DNA from 4 places in the Aliiglaciecola sp. 2_MG-2023 genome. Region 1 is predicted to be linked to each of the others. Evidence: predicted binding sites of a transcription regulator. Region 1 holds the regulator's gene; each other region holds the start of a gene.
What was found. The regulator LexA, encoded in region 1, represses DNA repair genes until DNA is damaged. The targets are predictions, from matches to a motif close to TACTGTATNNNNATACAGTA.

Region 1 (3,218 bases):
GCCTCGTCGGAAAATCCCGCCCACAGGCCAAAAGTTTAGATTAATACCTGCAGCGATATGCGGTGTCACTAACCCTTGATGGTAAATTGCGTAGGTTAACAGCAGATAATCCATGTGGCTGCGGTGGCAGGGAACGTAAATAATTTCATGGCCATTTTGTGCCAATTTTCTCACTTTGTCGGCGTGGCCAACTTCGATCCCATCGTATATTTTGTTCCAAATACGGGTTAACACCCTGTCTCCAAAGCGGATCAAACCTTCACGATAATCTGCAGCAATTTCGTTTATATAAGATTTAGCGTTTGCTTTGGCTTTAGACAAAGGAATTTTCTTTTGTCTGGATTCTTCGTTGATTGCATTGATAACAGACACAGAACCAAGAATCGAATTGTATAACTCTTGTTTTTCTAACAGCATTGGGCCGTTAAATGCTTGTCTTTTGCGGTGAAAGTGGGTGCCTGCTAGGCGAATTAATTTGTGCGCGATTTCAGACTCTGTACCAGGTAATTTGGTCATGTCTTTAGACGATACAGCTTTACTATAAGACACAAAATTATCGCGACCTAAAAATAACACGATAAAAAATTTGCGTAACCAACTCGGTGAAGCCTTGTCGGCTAACAGATCTGCTAATCCGTTGGATTTTCTGCCTGGCGCGCGACCCCAAAAAACAGTAACCGGCACAATTTGTAAATCGAGATCTGCGTTGTCTTTGTGAAGTTGGAATAAATGGGTTAAATCTGCTGCTATTTTGGTTCCTTTGATCTTCCTACCAATAACAGATTGAGGTTGCTCAAGAAATACACTGGCGCTGTGCTCTTCTCCACCTATGAGAATTTTCTTGGTAGGGCTGGGTAAGTCCACTTTCTTAGTCGACATTTTAAGCGCAAGTTGGTCAGTAATAGAGTGAGTTCTGAGCAAATAAACTATAGGTTTACTTTTATCTATACCCAGCTCACTTTCAATGTCTGTTGGAATACTATTGACTTTGACCAGCCATTTTACGGGAAAAGCAAAAATCGAAAGCAGCAAATTATGCAGCCAATCCATATTATATAACACCTTGAGGTTTCGAAATCGTTAAAAGCATAGCATGAAGAACGGAATTCTGTTCATGTTTGCACACCAAAACACGCAGACTAACGACTCTTGAGTCGTACTGCTATTTTATATTGTTAGCGCATGTAAAGTCACCCTAATTAGGTGAATAACCTGCTGTCAGACAAATGTTGAAGTTCGCGACTCGTATTTTCTGATAGTAATTGGAGGCGGATTCTCCTAGCTAGTTCAAAAGCAGATTAAATTGGTTTCCAATAAACGCAAAATAATCTCAACAAAAAAGCTTTGCAGACTTGCTTCATTTGGCTGTAATACGCAAGCCGACAAATCAAAAGGCACACATTCAGCTGGAATATTAGACTGCTTTGAAAATTACTTAGTAAATGAAAAACAAAGTTTGTTTTATCTTTGTAACTGTATATACTGACAGTTAAACTGTATAGAAAAACAGGCTGTTTATGCGTCCACTAACTCCACGACAAAGCGAAATTCTCGAATTAATTAAAGCCACTATGTTGGCTACAGGTATGCCACCTACCCGTGCTGAAATTGCGCGACAATTAGGTTTTAAATCAGCTAATGCGGCAGAAGAGCACTTAAAAGCTCTGGCGCGTAAGGGGGTCATTGAAATTCTACCTGGCACATCTAGAGGGATTAAACTTAATGTTCCCCTAGAAGATGATTTGGAAGAAGTTGGCTTACCTTTGATTGGCCGTGTTGCTGCGGGTGAACCTATATTGGCGGAAGAGCATGTTGAATGTCATTACAAAGTCGATCCTGATCTATTTAAACCCAGTGCCGATTTTTTGCTTAGAGTAAGCGGTATGAGTATGAAGGATATCGGCATTTTGGATGGTGACCTGCTGGCAGTTCATCGTACAACCGATGTTCACAATGGTCAGGTAGTTGTGGCAAGAGTCGATGAAGACGTTACTGTTAAACGTCTTGAAAAGCGTGGTAGAGAAGTGATTCTGCATGCTGAAAACGATGAATTTAACCCTATTAAAGTGGATCTAGCGTCGCAACCTTTTAATATTGAAGGTATTGCTGTGGGCGTTATTCGCAACGCTGATTGGATGTAATTACGCGGTTGATTGCAAAGTTCTTTAAAAAAGGTGACCTATTTGGTCACCTTTTTTATTATTTTGAATGTTAGTTTTCTAAAACTGCGAACCACGATTTCTCTATTTTGTATTCTGCCAGTGAATACATTTTCTGTTCAAAAAATATCCTAAAAAATCCATTTCAGAATGTCTAGTTATTCTCCGAGCGAGCATTTTTGTTTTTTGCGGATGGAAAATTACCGATTTTAATATCTTTAGTAACCAAAGCTATTTGCAATTGATATAAAAAATAACTTTTTTGCCTATTTTGATTGAAAATCAACCGGTTGTTTATAATTTTAACAAAAAACACTAGACGTTAGACTTTAGTTGAGTAATTCTTATACTAGTTTTTACAGCTTCATAACATTTAGATCCCAAGTCATTTACCATAGCTGAGTTTTTTGCGGTTGTTTACTCTGCTTTGCTCCTTTGGGAACGGCTTAAATCAACAGGAGGTGTTGAGTGAAAAAGATATGGTCCGGCATATTGGTAATACTGACCAGTCTAATTGCATTTACAGTATCTGCAGATTCGACTTCGACTGCTGATCAGTATCAATTGAATTTGCGCAAAGGCGCGACTGAAATCAGTGGACAAGTTTATGATCTGCACATGCTCATGTTTTTCATATGTGTAGTCATTGCAGTATTAGTGTTTGGTGTCATGTTTTGGAGCATGATTTTCCACCGTAAATCTCGCGGTGCTAAACCTGCTAACTTTCATGAGAGTGTGAAAGTTGAAATCGCTTGGACAATAATTCCTTTTATCATTCTTGTCGTAATGGCATTCCCAGCGGCTAAAACCTTGATTGCAATGGAAGATCCCGAAAACTCAGAAGTAACTGTTCTTGTTACTGGGTCTCAATGGAAATGGCATTACAAGTACATGGAAAACGACGTTGAATATTATTCTGTGATGGCAACTCAGCAAGAACAGATAAACAACAAGTTTGAAAAAGGCCATAACTACCTCTTAGAAGTTGATCGTCCTTTGGTTATTCCAACAGGCAAAAAGGTGCGTTTCTTGGTTACGTCGGATGATGTGATTCATTCT
Region 2 (3,218 bases), on a different contig from region 1:
GGTTGTCTATTAAGTGCAGGTGACTAAACCCTTCAGGGTAAAGTAATTCTGCCGGGTTACAGCGCTGTAATTCGGCTAAAAGCGCTTCTTCTCCAGACAATTCAGAAATACTAAAACGGCCACTTGTTATATCTAGAATAGCCACACCAAACACCTCTTTACGGGCAAAAACGGCGGCTAGTAAATTGTCTTGTTTATCTTCTAACAAGGCTTCATCAGTCACGGTTCCAGGGGTCACAATACGCTGTACTTGTCTTTCCACTGGGCCTTTGCTGGTCGCCGGATCTCCAACTTGTTCAACAATGGCCACTGACTGTCCCATTTTTACTAAACGGGCTAGGTAATTTTCAACTGCATGATAAGGCACGCCAGCCATAGGAATAGCATTACCACCAGATTTGCCTCTGGCAGTAAGAGAAATATCCAATAACTCGGATGCTTTTTTAGCGTCGTCAAAAAACAGCTCATAAAAATCCCCCATTCGATAAAACAAAAGAATGTCTGGATGCTCCGCCTTTATTGTTAAATATTGACGCATCATAGGGGTGTGACTATCTAGATCAGACTGTTTAACGCTATTACTCATTGAGGTTGCGATCTCTTTGCAGGTTGAGGTTATGTTCGGAATAAATAACTTAATCGAATTAAGGCAATTAAAAACAATTGGGCATTATAAGAAGTATGGGTTTTTTTTCTAGCAGTTGTTAGTACAATCTGCCAGATAAACATTGAAATGGAGCATATTTGCATTATGTTAACCGAATCTATAGAGCGGGTTTCCCAACAACTTGGACAACAGCTAAAAAGCAAAGGTTGGACGATTAGTAGCGCAGAGTCTTGTACAGGGGGCGGTGTCGCCTTTGCAATCACCAGTGTTGCGGGAAGCTCTGAGTGGTTTAAACAGTCTTTTGTTACCTATTCTAATGACGCTAAACAATCTTTATTAGGAGTGAGACAAGAAATCTTGATGTCATTTGGCGCAGTGTCTCTACAAACGGTTGAGCAGATGGCCTCTGGATGCGCACTAAAATCGCAAGCAGAAATTGGGGTTTCTATTAGTGGAATTGCAGGACCGGATGGGGGAACTGAAGATAAACCCGTTGGTTTAGTTTGGTTTGGTTTTTTTATCAACGGTGATATTTCTACTGAAAAGCAGATTTTTTCTGGGGATCGGCATCAAGTAAGACTTCAGGCCATTGAATTTGCATTGCAACAGACTAGCCAACGAATTAGCTAAGTCTAAACATGTATTTAGATAGTTACGCTGAATAACTTTGGATAGTATTTTTAACTTTCAAAAGCAGAAATTCGTAAAAAAAGTAAAACTGTACTTGTAACTGTATAATCATACAGTATACTTCTGGGCATAAACTTAACGTCAAGTTACTAATAAGTAAGTTCGTTGAACCCTTGTTTAATTTATCACGCTATTTTCGAAGGACATTCCGATGGACGATAATAAATCTCGCGCATTATCAGCTGCTCTAGGGCAGATTGAAAAACAATTTGGTAAAGGTGCAATTATGCGCCTCGGAGACAACCAAGCTTTAGATATTGAAGCTATTTCAACAGGTTCTTTGACGATTGATATCGCGTTGGGAATAGGCGGTCTTCCTTGTGGACGAGTCGTTGAGATATATGGTCCTGAATCATCAGGTAAAACAACGCTAACTTTGCAAGCTATTGCTGAAGCGCAAAAAATGGGTAAAACCTGTGCGTTTGTTGATGCAGAGCATGCCTTGGATCCTGTCTATGCAGGAAAGTTAGGGGTAAACATCGATGATCTTTTGGTTTCGCAGCCAGATACCGGTGAACAAGCATTGGAAATCTGCGATATGTTAGTTCGTTCTGGCGCAGTAGATGTTGTAGTCGTTGACTCAGTGGCTGCGTTAACGCCTAAAGCTGAGATCGAAGGTGATATGGGTGATTCTCATGTTGGTTTACAAGCACGTCTGATGTCACAAGCGCTACGTAAATTAACGGGTAACATTAAACGTTCAAATACTTTGGTAATCTTCATTAACCAAATTCGTATGAAAATTGGCGTTATGTTTGGTTCGCCCGAAACCACAACTGGTGGTAATGCACTTAAGTTCTATGCCTCTGTAAGACTAGATATTAGACGTATCGGTGCGATTAAAGACGGTGATGAAGTGGTTGGTAATGAAACCCGTGTGAAAGTTGTTAAAAACAAAGTCGCACCTCCATTTAAACAGGCTGAATTCCAAATTCTATATGGCCAAGGTATTTGTAAAGAAGCCGAACTTATTGATTTGGGTGTTAAGCAAAAGTTTGTTGAGAAGGCTGGAGCTTGGTATAGCTACAATGGCGAGCGTATCGGTCAAGGAAAAGCCAACGTGGTTAAGTATTTGAAAGAGCATACTGATATGGCTGACGATATCGAGAAGCGTCTGAGAGCAGAGTTGTTGCTGTCTAAAACAGTCAAACCAGAAGATCCTGTAGCTTCTGAGGATGTGTTGTAACCCTAACCTTATACACATCCCCTAAGCGTGAGTTCCCCGCTAATTTATTTAGCGGGGTTTTTTAATTTTCCTCCCTTTCAATATCCCAACAATGTAATCTTTCCAATTTTCGAGTAAATTTTTTACATTAGTAAAATAAAGCCTACTTAATTTTTATATTTCTGGCTTCTTGTCTCAATCATTTTGTTTTTTATTATTTTTATATCTATTTGATATTTATTAATAAAATCGATTTTTTATGGTGCTGTTTTAACTTCTACTAACTGTTTTTAAGAAATGGTGTGGTTTCTGCATTTACCTTAGTGCGTAACTCAACAACCAATGATTAACTTTGGTTATTTCTTTAAGTCATTAATAGGAGATTTTTATGAGTAATGAAGTAAAACAAGTGAACAAAGTAGCAGACGTGATTGAAGTGCTAAAAGCAGGCGCAGATTTTTATGAAGAAAGTATTGATAAAGCAACCCATGAGTCTGTAAAGCAAGTGTTTGCGAGAATGATGTTTGAGAAAAAAGCAGCAATCGAAGCACTTCAGCCTTTTGCGATTGCAGAGCAAGGTGACAAAGAAACTGGTGAGTCCATCGCCGTCAATGTACGCAACATGTACACAAAATTGGTAGGTTTTTTATCTTTTGATAAAGAGCATACCTATATTAGTCAACTTGAAGAGGTTGAGGACAAGACACTCGAAGTAATCGACGAGGCACTTGCAGAAAAGCAGCCTGATACATGTAC
Region 3 (3,218 bases), on a different contig from region 1:
GACCTTTATATGCAATCCCTGCACTGACAATGCATGAAGCGGTTCCGGGCCATCATTTACAAATCTCACTTGCATCAGAGATGAGTGATTTACCAAATGTACGTCGTTACACTTACATCTCAGCTTTTGGTGAAGGCTGGGGCTTGTACTCTGAGTTTCTGGGCAAAGAAGTGGGAATTTATCAAACACCCTACGAAGAATTTGGTCGCTTGAGTTATGAAATGTGGCGAGCGTGCCGTTTGGTGGTTGATACCGGTATGCACATAAAAGGTTGGTCGCGACAGCGCGCTTTAGATTATATGCTAGAGAATACAGCGCTTTCAGAACACAACGTGACCACTGAAATCGACCGTTATATCTCTTGGCCAGCACAGGCGCTAGCCTATAAAATTGGCGAGTTAGAGATTAAAAAATTACGCGCTGAAGCTGAAGAAGCCCTTGGTGATAAGTTTGATTTACGTGCATTTCATGATGCAGTGTTGGAGTACGGCTCTATCCCACTGTCTGTACTTAGAGAAAATATTGCTTTATTTATTGAACAACAGAAAAAGTCATAATTTGTAAAATATGCAGAGCTTCAATGCTCTGCAATCTATTTTTAATTAAAGTTCGTTACACTCTTTAAGCAAATAAGCGAACTCTTCTGCATTCACGGGCATAATAGACAAACGATGGCCTTTTTGAACCAGACCAATTTGTTGTATCTGCGGCATCGCCTTTATGCTTTTTAAGCTCAGGATTTGATTGAATTTTTTAACCAATTTAACATCTACCATATACCATCTAGGCTGCTCAGGATCTGATTTCGGATCATAGTATTTTGACTCTGGGTCAAACTGAGTATGATCCGGATAAGCGCCCTTCACCACTTCGGCCAAACCTGCTATTCCGACATTTTTACAACTAGAATGATATATGAATACTTGATCACCAAGTTGCACTTTATCCCGCAAAAAGTTGCGAGCCTGATAATTACGAATACCATCCCAATGCTCTGTTTGATTGGCCTTATTCGCTAAATCGTCGATGCTAAATGCATCTGGTTCACTCTTAAATAACCAATAATTCATAACCTACCTTTTATGCTCTTTGGTATTACAGCGGTCCATCATAATAACTATTGCTTCAACTTACAGCAAAACTTGCATCTATGAAATTGATCAATATACTGTACATAAATACAGTATAAATTATACCTGTTTATTATGCTCGATAATAAAATTGTTATGGATAGTAGAGCGGGGGTTTGCACGTAATAGCGGACTATTTTTAGAACCTCCAACGCCGTAGGCGTAAAAATAGCATTGTCGAGATGCGGTACTTATCCGGAGTTTAAGTTATTTATGAACACACTATTGGAACAACTAAAAAATAAACGCTTAGTATGGCAAGGCAATCAACAAGAACAGTGCCTGACCTCCGAAAGTACAGGTTATGAAGAACTTGATGAAGCACTTCAAGGCGGCTTCCCACAATCGGGAATGATTGATATCCATACTCCCATAGGCATCGGCGAATTACGTTTGTTATTGCCAGCTTTGCGATATCGTCAGCAGCATAAGCGCTTATTGGTGTTTATTGCGCCTCCGATGCAAATTAACGGAGAAATGTTGGCGGAATTTGGGATCACACTTGAACAGGTTCTAATTGTTCAACCAAATAGTGCAGAGCATGCGCTTTGGAGTGCCGAGCAATGCCTTAAGAGCGGCTGCTGCCATAGTGTCCTAATGTGGCATCAACAGCTTGAAATCGCCCAAACCAAACGTCTACAACTAGCCGCTGAACAAGGTGACGCTTTACATTTTGTAGTGCGTCAAAATCGACAATTAAGTTTGTCGTTACCGGTGAGCCTAGCGATGAAACTCAGTGCTCATGAACAGGGCTTAGAGGTGCAAATTACCAAACGTAAAGGCGGTTGGCCAGCCCAACCATTTAATCTCAATATGAGCCACATTTGGCCTGAATTAGCACTCAACCAACGCGCCACTAATGTGCTGACATTTCCACGGGCTAAAGTCAGCTAATATGCAATCTCTTTGGTTATATTTACACTTTCCTCATTTGCAATTAGACAGTGTATGTCATGCAATTCCATCGCCTCAGCAAAGGCGTGTTGAAGACACTAGCGGGCAGATCAATACTCAGCACTCATTGGTCATATTGCATCATCAAACAAATTGCGTATTGCAATTAAATCAAGCTGCTATTGATGCCGGTATTCGCACAGGAATGGGATTGGGAACCGCTGCGGCACTAGATCAACACCTCCAGGTGTTGCCCTATAAAAGTGATATAGAGCAAAAAAAATTAGTTGAGATAGCCGAACACTTGTATCTAGTCACCTCTGATATCTGTCTGTTTCCGCCAAATGGCTTGCTGTTACGAATACACAATATGCTGATGTTGTACGGCGGACTTAATGGCTATTGGCGGGTTGTTAAAAACCAACTAAAAGAGTTCCAGGTAAAATATTATTATGCCAGCGGACAATCCCCTTATGCTGCCCGTATCCTAGCCCGAACGGCGTGGAATCAAGTCAGCGACCATCTACCTATGTTGCAACACCAAATTGGTATTCGACAACTAGTTGACTCTGAATTAGATAAGAAAACCGTTACCAAGTTAGCTAGAGTCGGTATCCACACTCTTGCCGATCTAATGGCAGTGCCATTAAAGGATGTCGCCAAGCGTTTTGATATAGATTTGGTGACTTACTTGGGTAGACTAAGTGGTGAATTTCATCATCCAATGGATTTCTACCATCCCCAATCTAAGTTTCAACGTTACTTAGAACTACTTTATGAGATAAGTCATACCGACACACTTCTATCACCAATAAAACTGTTGTTAACTGCATTAGAGCAGTTTTTAAAAATACGGGATTTGCTTACTCAGAAGATTATTTTTACTTTCTATCAACGAGATAATAAAGCACTCACCTTAGAGGTAGGTTCTGCGCAAGGAGAATACCAAGCTGACAAGTGGGTTAATCTTAGCATATTGAAATTGGACAACTTAGTTTTACAAGCGCCCATATTTGCACTAGAGCTAAGTACCGCCGAAACCCAATTACGTAGCCCCGATAAAGGCGATTTATTCAGTGCCAGCAAGGGTACTCTCACGTATTTACAATTAATCTCATTGCTACAAGCCAAGCTAGGAGAAGAGGCGATTTCGCAGGTGATGTTAGATGATGATTTTCGCCCCGAAAAAGTAAA
Region 4 (3,218 bases), on a different contig from region 1:
TCAAATTCAACTATGTTAATCCAAACTTTAAAGTAAGACCTTCTGCAGAGCTGCTTTTACAAGCAGCCAAACTAAGTTTGTAAATACTTACTTAAGTTGTGAGCCCTTTCAAACAGTTAAAGTTGAACAGGGCTCAGTCATTCTCTAACTTGAACTTTTGACACTGTATGTCTCTTCGTTGAGGATCCGAACTTCACGTTGAGGGAATGGTATTTCAATGCCATTTTCTCTAAGGGTTTCAAAGATTATTAACATCAAATCCCCGCCAACGCGATTTTTGCCATCATCAATGCCCTCCATCCAGAATTCCACAAACATATTTACCCCAGAGTCCCCGAAACTATCAATTTCACAATCTGGGCGTTCTTCAAATGGTACGTCCGGGCCGCTGATGACAGAAGGGTGTTCGGCCACCGCCACTTTAATAAACTCTACCATCGAGCGTATGTCTGTTGCGTATGGCACTGAAAAATCTACTCGATAACGCTGCTTAGGATCTTTATGAGTCCAATTGACCATTAAATTGGAAATGAATTTTTCATTGGGTACCAGAATGTCTTTGCCGTCGTAGGTTTCTAGAACCGTGTATCGCATTCTGAACTCACGGACGAATCCTTTACTGCCGTCATCCATTTCCACAAAATCGCCAACGGTTAACGAGCGATCTAGCAAAATGATAATGCCTGAAATAAAGTTCGAAGCGATGGATTGTAAACCTAAACCCAACCCTACACCGACGGCGCCACCAAACACGGCAAGCGCAGTTAGATTAATGCCCATCACATTTAACAATAACAGTGCAATAATGCAAAATACCGCGACCTCAAAGAGTTTCGAAAAAACTTCTCTAGTACGAATATCTATCGATTCTTGTTTACGAATGATGTCTTTGCCAAAGCTATTAGATGCGCGTCCAAGCCAAAATAGCACTGCACCGAAAATCAGCACTCTTACCACGCCGTATGCGGTGATATTAACGTTACCTAAGGTAAGAGATATGTCTTCCAGTGCAACAATAACAGTGCTAAGTGAGCCGGTTAAATGCAGCAGTAAAATCGGTAATCCCACCCACTTGAATAGTTTCGCGGCGATAGTATTTACAACCAACACGCGAATCATTGAGTAATAGAAAAGTAAAACCGCAATGGTCAAGGCTGTATCCAAAAGCCATGTTGAAAAGCCTGCATTGTGGACTGTTTCGATAATCACTTTTAAGGTAATCAATGCAATCAATGGATAAACCAAATAACCCACTCGATAGGCGAGTTTACGCATAGGGTGAGCGCTTGAGTCTGGTTCGTAGTGAGTTAGTCCTACCGCATTTCGTATTTTGCGAGCCAACCAAAAAGCCAATAAGTAGACAAACAGCACTATGGAAACTTGAGCATAAGTATTTGGGTTGGTTAAAGTGCTAAGAATAACTAACCATAATTGATCAGCTTGGGTGGAAATGGTTTCTAGGTTCATATCAATTCACATTTTCAAATTTCTAAACTTACTATGAACCAATACCGTCAATTCGTATAGTTGGTTCGGAATAATTGCACTAAGTATAGACTTGGTTTTTATCCAATTTCAGGTCGGTGTTCATGTTAAAAGCAATCTTAAGCGTGAAACTTCGTGTATTTTAGATAGGTTAAAAGCCTTTAAATATCAGCGGGCAGGGGCTTTGTCCAAGGTTTTGTATTTTTAGCCTTCAGAATAGTTGTATTCTGCTGGCTGTAAGGCAAAATAACAGGTTGTTTCGTTCTGAATAAAAAGGCTCAGATGCAATCTCTGGCAATAACAAAATTAACCGAATTAAAAGGTGTAGGCAGCAAAGTTGCTGAAAAGCTCGAAAAAATTGGGTTAGTTACCATTCAGGACATGCTGTTCCATTTGCCCCTTCGTTACGAAGATCGCACGCGTATCTACCCCATTGGCGATTTGCAGCCCTTTTTGCACACAAGCATTGAAGGGGAAGTAATGTCTTGTGATGTGCAATTTGGCCGAAAACGGATGTTGGTGGTGCGAGTAAGTGACAATACTGGCACCCTTACCTTACGCTTTTTCCATTTCTCGGCAGCACAAAAAAACAGTTTAGAAAAAGGCACCACGATTCGTGCTTTCGGCGAAGTGCGGGCAGGCAAATTCGGCTTAGAAATGATGCATCCTGAATATCGCGTTAAACGTGATGAATCCGTCAGCGAGTTGGAAGAATCACTTACTCCAGTGTATCCCACCACCGAAGGCGTAAAGCAAATCACTCTACGCAATCTTAGTGAGCAAGCTTTAACTAAACTGAAACAGGGTGGTCTAGCGGAACTGCTGCCGGATAATCTTTACGCGGCACAAATTAGCCTAGTAGATGCTCTATCGCTCGTCCATAGGCCGCCTCCCGATGTCGCCTTGTCGCTATTAGAGGAAGGCAAACATCCAGCTCAGCAACGCTTGATCATCGAAGAACTACTAGCTCACCATTTAAGTGTTTTAAAAGTTCGCCAGCAAAGTAAGCGCCAACAAACTTTTTCGATTCCGATTTCTACAGCGTTAATCGACCAGTTTTTAGGAAACTTACCCTTTACTCCAACCAACGCACAATCCCGTGTGGTAGATGAAATTCAGCATGATATGCAACAAGACTCGCCAATGATGCGGTTAGTCCAGGGGGATGTGGGCTCTGGTAAAACATTGGTGGCGGCAATGGCAGCTTTGTCTGCTATAGGTGCAGGTTTCCAAGTGGTAATGATGGCACCCACTGAGCTGCTGGCAGAACAACATGCCAATAACTTTAGTGATTGGCTTTCACCGCTTAATATTCGAATTGGTTGGCTGGCCGGTAAGTTAAAAGGTAAAGCCAGAGAATCGGTATTAACTGAACTGAAAAATGGTCAGATTGATATGCTCATAGGTACTCATGCGGTTTTCCAAGAAGCGGTTGAGTATCATAAACTTGCCTTAGTTATTGTCGATGAACAACATAGATTTGGTGTGCACCAGCGTTTGGCGTTACGAGAGAAAGGCGAGCTACAGGGGGCGTTTCCCCATCAACTGATTATGACCGCAACCCCTATTCCACGAACCTTAGCGATGACAGCGTATGCGGATCTTGATACCTCGATAATTGATGAGCTACCCCCAGGGCGCACGCCAATCACCACAGTTGTGTTACCCGATACGCGGCGAGGTGAAGTGATTGAAAGAGTGCGCAACGCTGCAGTTAACCAGAAGCGTCAAAC

Region 2: a site for LexA is predicted at 1,336-1,355, ahead of recA (recombinase RecA). Genes of this name have one in related genera too.
Region 3: a site for LexA is predicted at 1,167-1,186, ahead of imuA (translesion DNA synthesis-associated protein ImuA). Genes of this name have one in related genera too.
Region 4: a site for LexA is predicted at 1,510-1,529, ahead of recG (ATP-dependent DNA helicase RecG). Genes of this name have one in related genera too.

The regions. Positions count from the first base shown of each region.
Region 1 is NZ_JAUORY010000008.1:34,556-37,773, forward strand. Features, by position in the region: gene plsB (glycerol-3-phosphate 1-O-acyltransferase PlsB) at 1-1,050, opposite strand, end outside; gene lexA (transcriptional repressor LexA) at 1,518-2,141, shown strand; gene coxB (cytochrome c oxidase subunit II) at 2,637-3,218, shown strand, end outside.
Region 2 is NZ_JAUORY010000010.1:153,922-157,139, forward strand. Features, by position in the region: gene mutS (DNA mismatch repair protein MutS) at 1-586, opposite strand, end outside; gene Q4567_RS12450 (CinA family protein) at 752-1,237, shown strand; gene recA (recombinase RecA) at 1,449-2,483, shown strand; gene Q4567_RS12460 (PA2169 family four-helix-bundle protein) at 2,851-3,218, shown strand, end outside.
Region 3 is NZ_JAUORY010000006.1:242,329-245,546, forward strand. Features, by position in the region: gene Q4567_RS08800 (DUF885 family protein) at 1-557, shown strand, start outside; gene Q4567_RS08805 (EVE domain-containing protein) at 603-1,070, opposite strand; gene imuA (translesion DNA synthesis-associated protein ImuA) at 1,344-2,024, shown strand; gene Q4567_RS08815 (DNA polymerase Y family protein) at 2,026-3,218, shown strand, end outside.
Region 4 is NZ_JAUORY010000026.1:64,565-67,782, reverse strand. Features, by position in the region: gene Q4567_RS19445 (peroxiredoxin-like family protein) at 1-83, shown strand, start outside; gene Q4567_RS19440 (mechanosensitive ion channel family protein) at 145-1,467, opposite strand; gene recG (ATP-dependent DNA helicase RecG) at 1,768-3,218, shown strand, end outside.